One region of the Paenibacillus sp. JCM 9796 genome, then DNA from elsewhere that is predicted to be linked to it. Evidence: a T-box and tRNA genes for the amino acid it is inferred to sense, from the RefSeq annotation. Region 1 holds a T-box; the other holds one or more tRNA genes.
The links. The T-box of region 1 lies ahead of trpS (tryptophan--tRNA ligase). A T-box ahead of a tRNA ligase gene usually reads a tRNA of that ligase, here a tRNA-Trp.

Region 1 (7,312 bases):
GTCCCGCCAGTGCCCGATCGCTTGCAGCACAGCCTTCTCGCCGCGATCGAGCGTATGGTTGTTGGCCATCGTAACGACATCGACGCCGGCATCCCGGAGAGCGTCGGCTGTCTCGAACGGGCTGTTGAACGTCGGGTAATCGGACAAGCCGATGCCGATCCCGCCGGTGATGCTCTCTTGATTGGCGACAGTCACGTGCGCCGCCGCGAGCGCAGGACGGACTTTCTCGAACATCGGCCGAAAGTCGAAGCCGGTCTTTGTGCGGGCGTCGTCATAAATGGAGCGGTGAATCAAGACATCGCCGATGGCGGCGATCGACGCTTTCTGCTCCGGCTGCGGGCAGGGAGGGCCGGAGCGCAGCCGGGGTACTTCGTACGCCGCTCCTGGAACGGCTTGCCGGACGGCAGTCGGGTGAACGTCGGGGCTGGCGGCGGAACCGCTTAACGATGCAAGCAAGATGACCGCCGCTATAGCGCCGGACAGACAACGTGTCACGCAGGATTCGCCTCCCTTGTCATAACTTCACCGGTACCCTTACTATTCACTGGAATGAATGCGATTATGAAGCGTGGAAAATGTTTGAACACCGAAACCTTTTAACCGCGCCGTTCGTTAAAAATGACAAAGCCTCCGATCGACGGAAAGCGAGGAGATGTTAGTGATGGAAGCGCGCAAGGTATATGTTCGCGACAACTTTTTGTCCAGAGGGGAAACGGACATCACGGATGAACGGGAGCGGAAAATCGGCACGCTCGACCTGCACGGCATGTTTCAATCCGGCGTAACGGTCCAGAGTTTCTCAGATGGGTTAACGTCGTATAGCGGAAAATTCCGGGCTTTCTCCAATACGTGGCTCGTGTTTAACGGAGGGGACCAAGAAATCGGCACGTTAAAAGCGAAGTTCACTTTTTTTACCAAACGGTATGTATATGATAGCGATACGCACGGGACGTTCTATATCGAATCCCCCGCCTTCTCGCGGGAATATACGGTGAAGACGGAGAGGGAGCAGCTGGCCGCCGAATTCCGCCGCGTGGACGGGATGTTCGGGGCCGGGGCGTTCGAGCTGACCAACGACTCGACGCTGCCGATGGAAGAACTGATTGTCGTCGTCATGGGCGTTCATGCGATTCAAAAAAGGCAAAGCGCCGCCTCCACATAAGACAGCGAAGGAAAAAGGCTCCGGCAACGCTTAACGCGCTGCCGGAGCCTTTTGGCTTGCTGCAGAAGTTCAGGCGGGTGACCCTCCATTAAGCGCCGAAATTCATGTTCGGGTAAACGTAGGGTGTCTTCGCCGGTTCGGCTTTGGCTACCTTCTCGACCTTCAGCACCATGATCTCGACGTCGTTGAATTTCGTCTTCTCCAGGGTGCCGGTGACCGTGACCCAGGTGTCTGCGGCGAATGTTTTGGCGCGGTCGTACTCGGCAAGCACGCCGAACGGTGCGGCATCCGCGGAGCAGCATTGAATGGAAAAGCGCCCGATGACAAACTGGTTGTCTTTCATATCCTCTTGCCGGTAGACGAAACCGGTCAGCTGCATTTTTTTGCTGATGAAGGCATCCAGGTAAAGGTCCACCGAGGTGAGCGTCTCGATAAACCATTCTTCCTGGACGGTAATCTGATCGGAAGCGTACAGCTTCTTCGCGAAATCGGCGTACTGCTTCGTGAACTTATCCGATGGAAACAACGCATCGAGAGAACCGGAGGCTCCTTTGGCCGGCGGTTGCGCCGGCGGCGGATTGTCCGCGCCTGGCGCGGCTGCGTTGGAGGACGAGAGACCTGCCTCCGGAGGCTCGCTTTCTTTCTTCACGGCGCTGGCGCTGCTGAGGTTCATGCCTTTCTTCGCGGCCAAGCTGCTGCCCAGCGACGTATCCGGAAGCAAGAACCCGAGCAGCAGCGGCAGGAGGAAGAGGCCGTATACAACCGTGTTCTTGAGAATGGAGCGCGACGGCGTATGATCGTGCCCGCAGTCGCAATCCGGCTCATGCGTACTGCGGAACGTGCGTACCGCCTGATAGCCTTGGTACACAGCCACGGCGTAGAGCGCCAGGGAGGACCATTTGACGTAATCCACCATGCGGGGCGCGATGTAGAGCAAAATTCGATCGCTGTGCACGAGATATGCGATATAACCGGCAAAGCCGAATAAGATGAGCGCTTTAATGGTATGGTGAAAGCTGAGCAGACGTGGACTCATAATAGGACACCTCACTGGAAAAAGATACGTTCGAACAGCAGCGAGCCGATTAACGTCACGATTACGAGCAGCCCGGTCAGCAGAAGCACGAACTTGGCGCGGAAGGCGGACAGAAGCATGAGCGTGCTTTTCATATCGAGCATCGGTCCGAAGACAAGAAAGGTCAACAGCGACCCTGCCGAGAACGTCGTGGCGAACGACGAGGCGACGAAGGCGTCGGACGTCGAGCAGAGCGACAGCACATAGGCAAAGCCCATCATGAACAGATGCGAGCTAACCGTTCCTTCCCCGATCGAAACCAGGCTTTCCCGGGACATGAACGTTTGAATCAGGGCTGTCAGCATGGCGCCGAAAATCAAATATTTGCCCATGTCGAAAAATTCGTCCGATGCGTGCCCAAGCACGCCGGACAAGCGGCCTCGCCATCCGGGACCGTGAGCATGCGTATGGCTGTGATCATGCGTATGGCCGTGATCATGCCCATGCGCTGTATGATGATGATGCGTATGCCCATATTCGTGCCCGTGTTCATGCGCGTGATTGTGCGTGTGCACAGGCGCGGCACCGTATTTCAAGCCGGCCCGCAGCGGATTGGTGCGGACGAAACGGTACACGAGCAGCCCGATCGTGGCGGCGACGAGAAAAGCGAGCGCCATGCGCGAGTAGGCGATTTCGGGACGCGTACGGAACGCCATGAAGGTGGAGGCGTATACGACCGGATTAATAATCGGACCGGCGAGGATGAAGACGACGGCCGTATATACGGGCATGCCCTTGAGAATCAGGCGGCGTATGACCGGGATCATCCCGCATTCGCACAGCGGAAAGACGATGCCGAGCGCGCAGGCGAACAGAACGCCGAGCACCGGATTTTTGGGCACCCATTTGCGGATCGTTTGCTCGGAAACGAACATTTGCAGCAGGGCGGAAACCAGGACGCCGAGGAGGACGAACGGCAGCGCCTCGAGCACGATGCTGATGAACAGCGTCTTAAAGTTTTGAAGCTCCTCCGAGCCGATCCACGACAAGTCGGGCGGCTGTTTTTGCCTGAAAATAAGGATGAACATGATGATGCATAAAACGGCGAGAACGTTAGTGGCCAGTCGTTGAATAGTCGTTTGCAAAGCACGGTCTCTCCTTCTTTTTCGTAATTATTATTATAGCGTATGCACTGCGGAATGAATATAGGACAAGTTTTTGGTCAAAAAGTGATCTTGACATGCCGCATGCCGTTCGGTACAATGACGTCTAATAAGCGATGACGGGAATAAGTAGGCGGCAGGCACGCTTTGCAGAGAGCCGGTGGCAGGTGCGAACCGGCAGGCGGCGGTCGTTCGAATGGATCCTCGAGCTGAACGGTGGAACAGGCGTCAAACCCGGGCCCGGGCTTAGGAGTCGGGCGCTGCATTATACCGTTACGGTCACTCCCCGTTACAGGAGATCAAGGCTCTTGTCGATCGCCGATTCGCGGCTGATGCGGCAACGGGCGAATTAGGGTGGCACCACGGTCTCTCGTCCCTTGCGGCGGGAGGCCTTTTTGTTTTGCAGTCGGACCGGAAGAAGAGAAGTTTCCATGATCAAGGAGGAAGAAGAACATGTCCAAATTACGAGTGCTGTCGGGGATGCAGCCCAGTGGGCAGTTGACGCTGGGCAACTATATCGGAGCCTTGAAAAATTATGTGAAGCTGCAGATCACCCATGATTGCTACTTTATGGTGGTCGATCTGCATGCAATTACGGTTCCGCAGGAACCGGCGGCGTTGAAAGAGCAGTCGGAGTCGGTCGCGGCGCTGTATTTGGCGGCTGGCATCGATCCGAAAGCGGCAACGGTCTTCCTGCAATCGACGGTGTCCGCTCATGCGGAGCTTGGATGGTTGATGACGACGCTCACCTATATGGGCGAGCTGGAGCGGATGACGCAATTTAAAGACAAGTCGGCCGGCAAAGAATCCGTCGGTGCGGGCTTGTTCACGTATCCTTCGTTGATGGCGGCCGACATTCTGTTGTACAATGCCGATCTCGTGCCGGTGGGCGACGATCAGAAGCAGCATCTGGAGCTGACGCGCGACCTGGCGCAGCGGTTCAACGGCAAGTTTGGCGAGACGTTCAAAATTCCGCAGGGCTACATCCCGGAAGTCGGGGCGCGTGTCATGTCGCTTGACGATGCCTCCAAGAAGATGAGCAAGAGCAATCCGAATGCCGGCAGCTACATCGCGCTGCTCGATGCGCCGGACGTTGTACGCAAGAAAATTAGCCGGGCGGTAACGGACTCGGGGCGCGAAGTGAAATTCGATCCGGCGAACAAGCCGGAGGTGAGCAACCTGATCAGCATTTACACACAGGTGGCTGATAAAACGATTGCCGAAGTCGAGGCGCTTTACGAAGGACAAGGCTACGGGCCGTTTAAAAAAGACCTGGCCGAGGCTGTCGTGACGGTGCTGGAGCCGCTGCAGCAGCGCTATCGCGAGATCCGGGAATCCGGCGAGCTGCACCGCATCCTGGCCGAAGGGAAGGAGCGGGCCGCCGAGCAGGCGGAACGGATGCTGAAGGAAGTCAAAACGAAGATGGGCTTTGTCGTTCTTTGAAACGACAAAAGAGCTTGTCCGACGGTGTGATCGTTCACCCGGAGGACAAGCTCTTTTTTATGTATCGATCCGTCAGCGTTCTTCTTGCTGCCGGCCTTCGCGCCGTCTCCGCTGTCTGGCCTTCACGATAAAGCCGGATCCTATAAAGAATAGGGCGATTATGCCGGTCAATACGGCCATCCATGGTCGGCCTGCAGCGATAAAGTAGCTGACCGTTGTCAGCAGCGCGGTCCCGACAAGGGCATAAATCAGCGCAAGAGTTTTGTTCATAAGGGTTCAAATCCGCCTTTGCTCCATAAAATTTGAAACTCGAAAGGTTTTTTCATAAAGGTGCGTATAGTTTCTTACAGCGGGCACATAATAAGTTTGCAAGCTTGCAAATACATCAAAGACATCATTCAATTGAAAGGAGTGCTGAACATGGGTGCAGGTCAATCCCGCAGCAGCAACGCTCTGGTCGTACCACAAGCTTCACAGGCATTGGATCAATTAAAGTATGAGGTAGCTCAAGAATTGGGCATCCAAATCCCGCAAGACGGCTACTACGGTTACATGGCATCTCGCGACACCGGTGCGATCGGCGGTCACATCACTCGTCGCTTGGTCCAAATCGCCGAGCAAGCAATCGCGGGTCAAACTCGCTAATTGCAGACGGCATTCTTAGCATCAGCGTAGTATCGACATAAGCTCAGGGAGCCAATCTCCTTGGGCTTTTTCATCATATATGGCGAACAAGTCCGCTGAAAGAAGCGGAGCATGAGCCTGAAGGGTGGCGCATGTCCGCTGGCGGGTTAAGGCCCGGTTAATTCATATCGACGCGCAGCTTCTTCTCCAGCCGGGTATCGTTCACCCAGCCGACATAAGAATCGAGCGTTTCAAACGATTTGTCCATCCGCAGCACCGCTACGAAAGGATACTGCTTGCGATGCCGGTAGCGCACATCGGCCCAGCGTACCTCGTAGCCCCAGCCGTGCTCCTTGACGTCGGCGCAGGCAAACGAGGTAAAGTAAAGGAAGGAGGCGATATTCGGATGCGCTTTGGAAGCTTCTACCGCCGGATGGCAATCGCATTTGACGTGATCGACCCACTTGATCCGGCCGTTGCGATATTCGCCCAGGCTGAACGTCGTGTCGTTCTTTTGTTTCACGACCTGCCAATGATACAGATGGACGGTAGGGATTAACGTGTACTTGTCGCCGGGCGCGTACTCGGGATCCTGACGGTACAAGGTGGACTCCAGCCGGTGATGATGCCACGAGCGCCACGCGTAATAAACGGCTATCAATCCGTATAACAACGGGAAAGCGACCGCCGGGTCCACCAACCTCATCGACCAGAGGAAGATGGCGACCACATGCGCCAAAAAGATAAACGGATCGAAAATATGAATGATATTCCATGACACCCATCGCTCCGAGAAGGGACGAAGCGCTTGCGTTCCGTACGTATTGAACAAGTCGGTAAATACGTGGAATGCAACGGCGATGAACACCCACATCGTGACATGCAGCATAGGCAATCCGTCGAAGAAAAGCCAGAGCGCGCCGGAGATGGCTGCCGTCCAAAGGAAAAGCGCAGGCAGCGAATGGGAGATCCCGCGATGATTTTTAATGTAAACGGCATTGTTCTTCAAACGAAGCAGCGTATCCGCATCGGGCGCTTGCGAGCCCGCGACGGTTCCGATCAAGACCGCCGTCGCAACGACGGGATCTGCGGCTACGACAGGATCAATATAAGCGAGCCCTGCCAGTCCTAGCCCGATGACGAGATGGGTACCGGTGTCCATGGACTTACCTCCTGAAAAGCGTATTTCTTCCATAATGTGATTTGCAGTCCATTACTAGTAGTGTATCATTTTCTTGAACAAAATAAAGGTGGCGAGGGTGAAAAAAGTGTGTATCGTTTTTGTCGAGTATCGGATTGAAAAAGAGTACCGTACTTCTTATTTAACGTGGGCGGCCGTTTTGAAACAACAGTTCGAACAAATGGACGTTTATGAGGGGGCTGAACAGCCCGGTTTGTTCGTTGAAATTTGGAACGGGTTGAGCGATGAAGCTTACGCGGCTATGAAAGCGGCCCGGACCGGAACGATAACGCCGGGCCTGCCCGATGAGACGGAAGAAGGTCGCTTGTGGCGCCGCATAGACCCTTGGATCGCCGGCGGCCGCGGGAAAGTCCATATATGGAAGTTCACGAGGATCACCCATTAGGACGAAACCTTTCGTTTGCTCGAAGCTTATGATCCAGCTATATTCAAGCGATTCGAAAACGGTATAGGTATTTGATCGATTTGGCAGTCGTGCCGGCGAAAATAAAGAAACAGCGGAATCCCCCCAAATAGGGGATCCGCTGTTTCCGGCTTAACCATGTATGTTTTTTTAAAGAGTCAGCTTTATCGGCCGGTCGGGCCTCCTCCGAACGGATACGTGTAATTAAGTTCTTCGTCGAAGGTGATGTAGTCGAGGTTAACCATGAGGAGCAGGTACCGCATGCCTGTGGTCGGGTCGCTGATGATGATGTGGTCGCGGC
Region 2 (7,312 bases), 160 kb from region 1:
TGCGAGACAAACAGGTCGAGCAGGGACGAAAGTCGGGCTTAGTGATCCGGTGGTACCGCATGGAAGGGCCATCGCTCAACGGATAAAAGCTACCCTGGGGATAACAGGCTTATCTCCCCCAAGAGTCCACATCGACGGGGAGGTTTGGCACCTCGATGTCGGCTCATCGCATCCTGGGGCTGAAGTAGGTCCCAAGGGTTGGGCTGTTCGCCCATTAAAGCGGTACGCGAGCTGGGTTCAGAACGTCGTGAGACAGTTCGGTCCCTATCTGTCGTGGGCGCAGGAAATTTGAGAGGAGCTGTCCTTAGTACGAGAGGACCGGGATGGACGTACCGCTGGTGTACCAGTTGTTCCGCCAGGAGCACGGCTGGATAGCCAAGTACGGACGGGATAAGCGCTGAAAGCATCTAAGCGTGAAGCCCCCCTCAAGATGAGATTTCCCAATTAGTAAGACCCCTTGTAGACGACGAGGTTGATAGGTTCGGGGTGGAAGCGCGGCAACGTGTGGAGCTGACGAATACTAATCGGTCGAGGGCTTATCCAAAAAAGACTTTCACTTTAGTGAAGTCAAAGCATTCAGCATGCTGAGTTTCGTATCCAGTTTTCAGGGCGTAAGCTCTGAAGTAATATTCCCCGATAGCTCAGTTGGTAGAGCACTCGACTGTTAATCGAGTTGTCACAGGTTCGAGTCCTGTTCGGGGAGCCATATGGAGAGGTGTCCGAGTTGGCCGAAGGAGCACGATTGGAAATCGTGTAGGCGTCACAAGCGTCTCGAGGGTTCGAATCCCTCTCTCTCCGTAGAACTGCAGAATAAGTATTCGCAAGGCCCGTTGGTCAAGGGGTTAAGACACCTCCCTTTCACGGAGGTAACAGGGGTTCGAATCCCCTACGGGTCACCATTATGGAGGCTTAGCTCAGCTGGGAGAGCATCTGCCTTACAAGCAGAGGGTCGGCGGTTCGATCCCGTCAGCCTCCACCATAATTGCTTTTTGTTTAACGACGCGGGGTGGAGCAGCCCGGTAGCTCGTCGGGCTCATAACCCGAAGGCCGCAGGTTCAAATCCTGCCCCCGCAACCAAATTCATCTCGGAGATCATAGCTTCGATATTGAATACATAGTGTGGAGCCGTGGTGTAGAGGCCTAACATGCCTGCCTGTCACGCAGGAGACCGCGGGTTCGAATCCCGTCGGCTCCGCCATTATTTAAACTATGAATGGATTTGTAAGGTTAGGCTCGGTAGCTCAGTCGGTAGAGCAGAGGACTGAAAATCCTCGTGTCGGCGGTTCGATTCCGTCCCGAGCCACCATTATGCCGCTGTAGCTCAATTGGTAGAGCAACTGACTTGTAATCAGTAGGTTGGGGGTTCAAGTCCTCTCGGCGGCACCACAGTTTCATATGGAGGCTTAGCGAAGTGGCCAAACGCAGCAGACTGTAAATCTGTTCTCTGACGAGTTCGGTGGTTCGAATCCATCAGCCTCCACCATTTTCATAGGGGCATAGTTTAAAGGTAGAACAAAGGTCTCCAAAACCTTTGGTGTGGGTTCGATTCCTGCTGCCCCTGCCAAACAAATTTCATATGGCGGTCGTGGCGAAGGGGTTAACGCACTGGTCTGTGGCTCCAGCATTCGTGGGTTCAAGTCCCATCGATCGCCCCATTTTTCTAAACTCACATTGGGGATTAGCCAAGCGGTAAGGCAACGGACTTTGACTCCGTCATGCCTAGGTTCGAATCCTAGATCCCCAGTTTCATTCTTGCGGAAGTGGCTCAGTGGTAGAGCATCGCCTTGCCAAGGCGAGGGTCGCGGGTTCGAGTCCCGTCTTCCGCTCCAATTTTATAGCTGTGTGGCGCCATAGCCAAGTGGTAAGGCAGAGCTCTGCAAAAGCTTTACCCCCAGTTCGAGTCTGGGTGGCGCCTCCAATCTTACGCCGGAGTGGCGGAATCGGCAGACGCACAGGACTTAAAATCCTGCGGTAGGTGACTACCGTACCAGTTCAAGTCTGGTCTTCGGCACCACTCCAATCTAATTGTTTTATGTGCCCTTAGCTCAGCTGGATAGAGCGTTTGACTACGAATCAAAAGGTCAGGAGTTCGAATCTCTTAGGGCACGCCACCAGCCGGTATGGCGGAATTGGCAGACGCGCGCGACTCAAAATCGTGAGGGAAACCGTGGGGGTTCAAGTCCCTCTACCGGCATCAAAGCATAGAGAGCGAATTATTCGCTCTCTATGCTTTTTTTTATATGTGTTTTTCTTTTATTTTCCTTTCGGGACGTTAAGCAATTCCGGTAAAGTGACAAGACGATAACCTTGGCCTTGTAACTTCTCGATAACATGAGGCAATGCGCGAACGGTGCCGCTTAAATCTTGGGTAGAGCCACCCCCGGAATGTTGAAGAACGATTGAACCGGCTTTGGTGTGATGCAAGATATTGGAAGTCACTTGAGGCTCATTTAATTGCTTCCAGTCCATCGAATCAACGTTCCAATTGACAACAAGGTAACCACGATCCGAAGTCCATAGAAGTTGATTCTCGCTGATTTCACCGTAGGGTGGACGGATTAGTCTCGGTCTGTAGCCAATTAAGCTGTGCAAGGTGTCTTGCGTTTGCAGAATCTGATGCTGAAAGGATTGCTCGTCCAGTTTGGTGAACAGCGGATGCGAATAGGAATGATTGCCGATAACATGTCCTTCATTGACGATGCGTTTCACGACTTCCGGATGCTTCTCGGCTTGTGAACCGACAATGAAGAAGGTCGCCTGCACGTGATATTTTTTCAAAATATCGAGCACTTGGGGGGTAAACTTAAGATCAGGCGCATCGTCAAAGGTAAGAGCGACTTTTTTACCGGTCGAAGAACCGCGTAATCGTAAAAGCTGGGGATACTTTTTTACAAGCTGAGAGAGCGTTAGACGCTGGTTTTGCGCCGCAGCCGTCGTGTGGTTCGTTTGTTTCTGTTTACCGGTTTTGGCGGATACGGTTTTTGGCGGAGCTTGCGTCTTAGCTGCCTTCTTAGGGACAACCTGCTGCTGGGCAGGCGCCGGGACGGTTTCCGTATGAACTTCCGGTGTCGGCTTAACGGGCGCAGCAGGGACTTTGTCGGGAATGGACGGAGTCAAGCTTTCGATTCGTGTATGGGGGGACGATGTGGAACCCGTATTTCGTGTTGAAGGTGTATCGTTGGACGCCTGGGCCTGTTTTGAATTCCCTTGACTTGTCCAAGGGGACGCTTGCGGTGTTGTATGAGGATGGGGTTGTGCCGAACAGGACGTCAACGCGATGCTGAGCATCGTCGTCCAAGCGAGATTCATTCCTATACGAGGATACACGGTGCCTCCCCCTTATCCATAAAGTTATCTTAGTGTTGGATAGGAGGAGGAGAATTATGCGGTGTTGTTAGATGATGTTGAGGCCTTCGAGGATCATTTTGGAAGCGATCAATACGAAGGAGATGCGTAGCACCCATAGCAGTTTCTTGCTGCTTAGACGGCTGGCGATTTGAGCGCCTAACCAACCGCCGAGCACCGCCGTAGGAGCCAGGCAAAGGACCATCCATAGGTCCACCTCTCCAAGACTCAGCTTCGTCACGGTGCCCATCACCGAAGATAGCAAAATCACGAACATCGAAGTGGCGGTAGCGACATGCGGCGGATAACGAAACAGGAGTACCATGGCCGGAACGAACAACGAGCCTCCGCCGATTCCGAACAGACCTGAAATAAAGCCGACGGCCGAGCCGATGGCCAGTGCTGGAATCAGGCTGTAACCGTACTCGAACGTTTGTCCTGAAGCATCTATGTAAGTGCGCTGAACGCTCCAGCGGACATTGATCGGTTTGATATAATCACGAAGGATGAGCAGTATGGCCATGAACATCATAAAGAAACCGAAGTACAACTGAAACGATTGCGCATCAACGAATTGCGTCACGTAGGAGCCCAGCATGGCTGCGGGCCCGCATGTCATGAAATAAAGCAAGCCGCTTCTAAAATCCACGCGCTTCTGCTTCAAGAATGCTAAGGTTGAAGAAAGCGCGGTAAATATAAGTACGGCAAGCGAAGTGCCGACCGCCGTGGAGACGGATATCGTCTGCCCGACGAACAATGGGCCTAAATAAACGAGTGCAGGCACAATAATAATACCGCCGCCGAGACCGACAAGGCTACCGAAGGTAGCTGCGATCAGGCCGACGGCGGTAAAAAACAAAAAGCTCATGAGATAACCTTCCTCCATGTTAATATTTAATGTAAATAAATATTAACATAGAAACGATGAAGTTCAATCCTGGGCGTTCAAAATATCGCTGAGCAACTGTTTGTTCGGCAAGTAGTGACTCGATTGAATGAAGCGTATTGTGCGCGTTTTGGCTCGCATGACGATCGAGTGGGTCTCCGCACGGTGATCGTTCGTATAGCGCACGCCGCTTAGAAATTCGCCTGGGGTAATGCCGGTAGCCGCAAAGATAACGTCCCCGTTACCGACCATATCGTCCATGCTCAATATTTTGTACGGATCGTCAATGCCCATCTCGCGGCAGCGGGTGATTTCTTCCTCGTTGCCCGGCATGAGTCTGCCGATCAGCTCGCCACCGAGACAACGCAGCGCAGCGGCGGCGAGCACGCCCTCGGGAGCTCCTCCGGAACCGACGTACAAATCGATGCCCGATTCAGACAGAGCAGGTGCCATTGCTCCCGCGACGTCGCCGTCGCTCAGAAATTTAATGCGCACGCCAACGCGGCGCAGTGTATGAATACGTTCACGGTGCCGATCACGATCCAAGATCATGACGGTTAAATTGCTCAATGGCTTGCCTAACAAGTCGGCGGCGCGTTCCAAGGTTGTCTCGAGTGGATCGTCGAGACTTAATTTACCGGCTAATGCCGGTCCGACGGCCAGCTTCTCCATATACATATCCGGAGCGTGAAGCAGCTGCCCCTTGCCCGCAATGGCGATGACTGCCAAGGCGTTGTTTAAACCTTTGGCAACGAGCTCTGTGCCCTCAAGCGGATCCACCGCGACGTCGACCTCCGGTCCTTGTCCGTTGCCGACTGCTTCTCCGATATAAAGCATCGGGGCTTCGTCCATTTCCCCTTCACCAATAACGACGGTTCCACGGATGGAAACGGAATCGAACATGGCGCGCATGGCCGTCGTAGCGGCGCCGTCAGCCTGATTTTTATCTCCACGGCCCATCCAGCTTGCCGCCGATAGCGCCGCGAGCTCGGTGACGCGAACGATTTCCAATGCCAATTCTCTTTCCATCTGCTCTCACTCCCTGAATATGAATGGTACATTTAATCTGAATATAGTATAATGAATAACTATATAGTACGCAATAATTATTCGAGAAGCGCGATAATATTGCGACAATAAGGACGTAGACTCAAAACGGTTCTTTGAGAAAGAGACTAATTTTGATACAATCATATGGAAAAGATGCGGATAAGAGCTGGCGAAACAAGGAGGGACCGGTCATCGAACTGAGTGCGCGCCAATTACAGATCGTTGAATTAGTGAAAGCGAATGCGCCGATTACCGGCGAACAAATAGCGGAAATGCTCGGGTTAAGCCGACCGACGCTGCGCTCTGACCTGGCGCTGCTTGTTATGCTGGGGCTGGTTGACGCCAAGCCGAAGGTCGGATACACGCCAGGTTCATCGGTGAATACGGGATCACAGGCTTCACGCAAGCTGCTGGGGCTGAAAGTGCGGGACGTTCAGGCGATTCCTGTTGTTGTCCGGGACCAGGCGTCGGTGCACGATGCGGTTGTGGCGTTGTTTCTGGAGAATGTCGGCAGCTTGATTGTAGTCGGGGAGGACGGTTGTTTGTCCGGCATCATTTCCCGTAAGGATCTGTTGAAATTTACGTTCGGCAACGCCAGCGCTTCTTCCATGCCGGTGAGTATGGTCATGACGCGAGAGCCCAATGTCATTCATGTAACGCCGGAGGAATCGGTGATCGATGCGGCGAACAAAATGATTCACCACCAAGTCGACAGCTTGCCGGTGGTCGTGCCGGTGAAAAGCGAAGAGGCGGGCGGGCGGACCCGTTGGGAAGTAGTAGGACGCGTGACAAAAACGATTATGACGAAAATATTGCTGGATTTGGCCATAGACCGCTAATCATGATCTGAAAAATAAGGAGAAGGAACCGAATGAGGGAAGAACAACATTATGAAATTACGATTTGCTCTGATTCGGTTGGGGAAACGGCAGAAGCCGTCGTCAGAGCGACGATCCGGCAGTTCGATGCTCATCAGGTAAGGACGAAGCGGATCGGCCATATTAAGAAGGAAGATGAAGTGCGCGCCATCGTCGAAGAAGCGGCGCATCGGGGCGGATTCATTGCGTATACGCTCGTGCAGCCCGAGCTCAGGGAAACGATGAAGGAAGAAGCGCTCCGGCTCGGCGTACGCGCCGTGGACATTATGGGGCCGATGATGGAAGCGTTCGTCGATACGTTCAACGACGCGCCGAAGCGAGAGCCGGGGCTGCTGCACCGGCTCGACGAGGATTATTTCCGCCGCGTGGAAGCGGTCGAGTTTGCAGTGAAGTGCGACGATGGCCGGGATACAAGCTCGCTGTTGAAGGCGAACCTGGTGCTGATCGGGGTTTCGCGGACATCGAAGACGCCACTGAGCATTTTTCTGGCGCATAAGGGCATCAAGGTATCGAATTTACCGTTGGTGCCGGAAGTGAAGCCGCCCAAGGAGCTGTTTCTCGTTCCCGGCAGCCGGATCGTCGGACTCACGATGGACGCCGAGAAGTTGTACAAGATTCGGACTGAGCGGCTGAAGGCGGTCGGCCTGCCGTTCGGAGCGAAGTATGCGACGATGGAACGGATCGATGAGGAACTGCAATACGCGCAAACGCTAATGAAGCAAGTGGGCAGTCTGATCATTAATGTGACCGATAAGGCAATCGAGGAAACAGCGGGCATTATTATGGGTTATTTAAATTAATTCCGAAGGCTTGGACCGTGAAGGTCCGAGCCTTTTTGCATGCTTCGAAGGCGCTCTTGAGCGACAAGCGAACTCATAAGCCGACGGGACGCCGCATGCCGCAAATCGGAGGGTGGCCCTTATACATGAAAAACCCCCTGAAAGCTACTTAGTAGCTTTACAGGGGGTTTTTCGGCATTAAGAGATTAGATGATGAGTGCACGTAAAACGATTACGAGCAAGATGAACAATACAAGAATTACACCAGTTGTTGTAAAAAATCCGACTGCGCTCATGTGACATCCCCCTTTCAGAAGTCATATTATACTATATGGCCTTTATATAATTTTGGTATGGACTTATGACCGAGACAG

Region 2: it encodes a tRNA-Trp, which carries the amino acid that the T-box ahead of trpS (tryptophan--tRNA ligase) is inferred to sense. The anticodon was not compared.

Annotation. Positions count from the first base shown of each region.
Region 1 covers NZ_AP043723.1:3,802,021-3,809,332, forward strand. Annotated here, with positions in the region: gene ACZ439_RS18410 (CapA family protein) at 1-495, opposite strand, end outside; gene ACZ439_RS18415 (LURP-one-related/scramblase family protein) at 662-1,162, shown strand; gene ACZ439_RS18420 (TIGR03943 family putative permease subunit) at 1,251-2,198, opposite strand; gene ACZ439_RS18425 (permease) at 2,210-3,322, opposite strand; T-box leader at 3,448-3,721, shown strand; gene trpS (tryptophan--tRNA ligase) at 3,794-4,783, shown strand; gene ACZ439_RS18435 (DUF5325 family protein) at 4,856-5,053, opposite strand; gene ACZ439_RS18440 (alpha/beta-type small acid-soluble spore protein) at 5,204-5,428, shown strand; gene ACZ439_RS18445 (metal-dependent hydrolase) at 5,586-6,569, opposite strand; gene ACZ439_RS18450 (hypothetical protein) at 6,667-6,993, shown strand; gene gerQ (spore coat protein GerQ) at 7,176-7,312, opposite strand, start outside.
Region 2 covers NZ_AP043723.1:3,645,419-3,652,730, forward strand. Annotated here, with positions in the region: rRNA gene ACZ439_RS17590 (23S ribosomal RNA) at 1-544, shown strand, start outside; tRNA gene ACZ439_RS17595 (tRNA-Asn) at 631-706, shown strand; tRNA gene ACZ439_RS17600 (tRNA-Ser) at 710-798, shown strand; tRNA gene ACZ439_RS17605 (tRNA-Glu) at 825-899, shown strand; tRNA gene ACZ439_RS17610 (tRNA-Val) at 904-979, shown strand; tRNA gene ACZ439_RS17615 (tRNA-Met) at 1,001-1,077, shown strand; tRNA gene ACZ439_RS17620 (tRNA-Asp) at 1,122-1,198, shown strand; tRNA gene ACZ439_RS17625 (tRNA-Phe) at 1,231-1,306, shown strand; tRNA gene ACZ439_RS17630 (tRNA-Thr) at 1,311-1,386, shown strand; tRNA gene ACZ439_RS17635 (tRNA-Tyr) at 1,398-1,483, shown strand; tRNA gene ACZ439_RS17640 (tRNA-Trp) at 1,491-1,564, shown strand; tRNA gene ACZ439_RS17645 (tRNA-His) at 1,580-1,655, shown strand; tRNA gene ACZ439_RS17650 (tRNA-Gln) at 1,673-1,744, shown strand; tRNA gene ACZ439_RS17655 (tRNA-Gly) at 1,755-1,829, shown strand; tRNA gene ACZ439_RS17660 (tRNA-Cys) at 1,845-1,918, shown strand; tRNA gene ACZ439_RS17665 (tRNA-Leu) at 1,926-2,014, shown strand; tRNA gene ACZ439_RS17670 (tRNA-Arg) at 2,035-2,111, shown strand; tRNA gene ACZ439_RS17675 (tRNA-Leu) at 2,115-2,194, shown strand; gene ACZ439_RS17680 (polysaccharide deacetylase family protein) at 2,254-3,327, opposite strand; gene ACZ439_RS17685 (sulfite exporter TauE/SafE family protein) at 3,395-4,213, opposite strand; gene glpX (class II fructose-bisphosphatase) at 4,277-5,260, opposite strand; gene ACZ439_RS17695 (helix-turn-helix transcriptional regulator) at 5,500-6,120, shown strand; gene ACZ439_RS17700 (pyruvate, water dikinase regulatory protein) at 6,153-6,959, shown strand.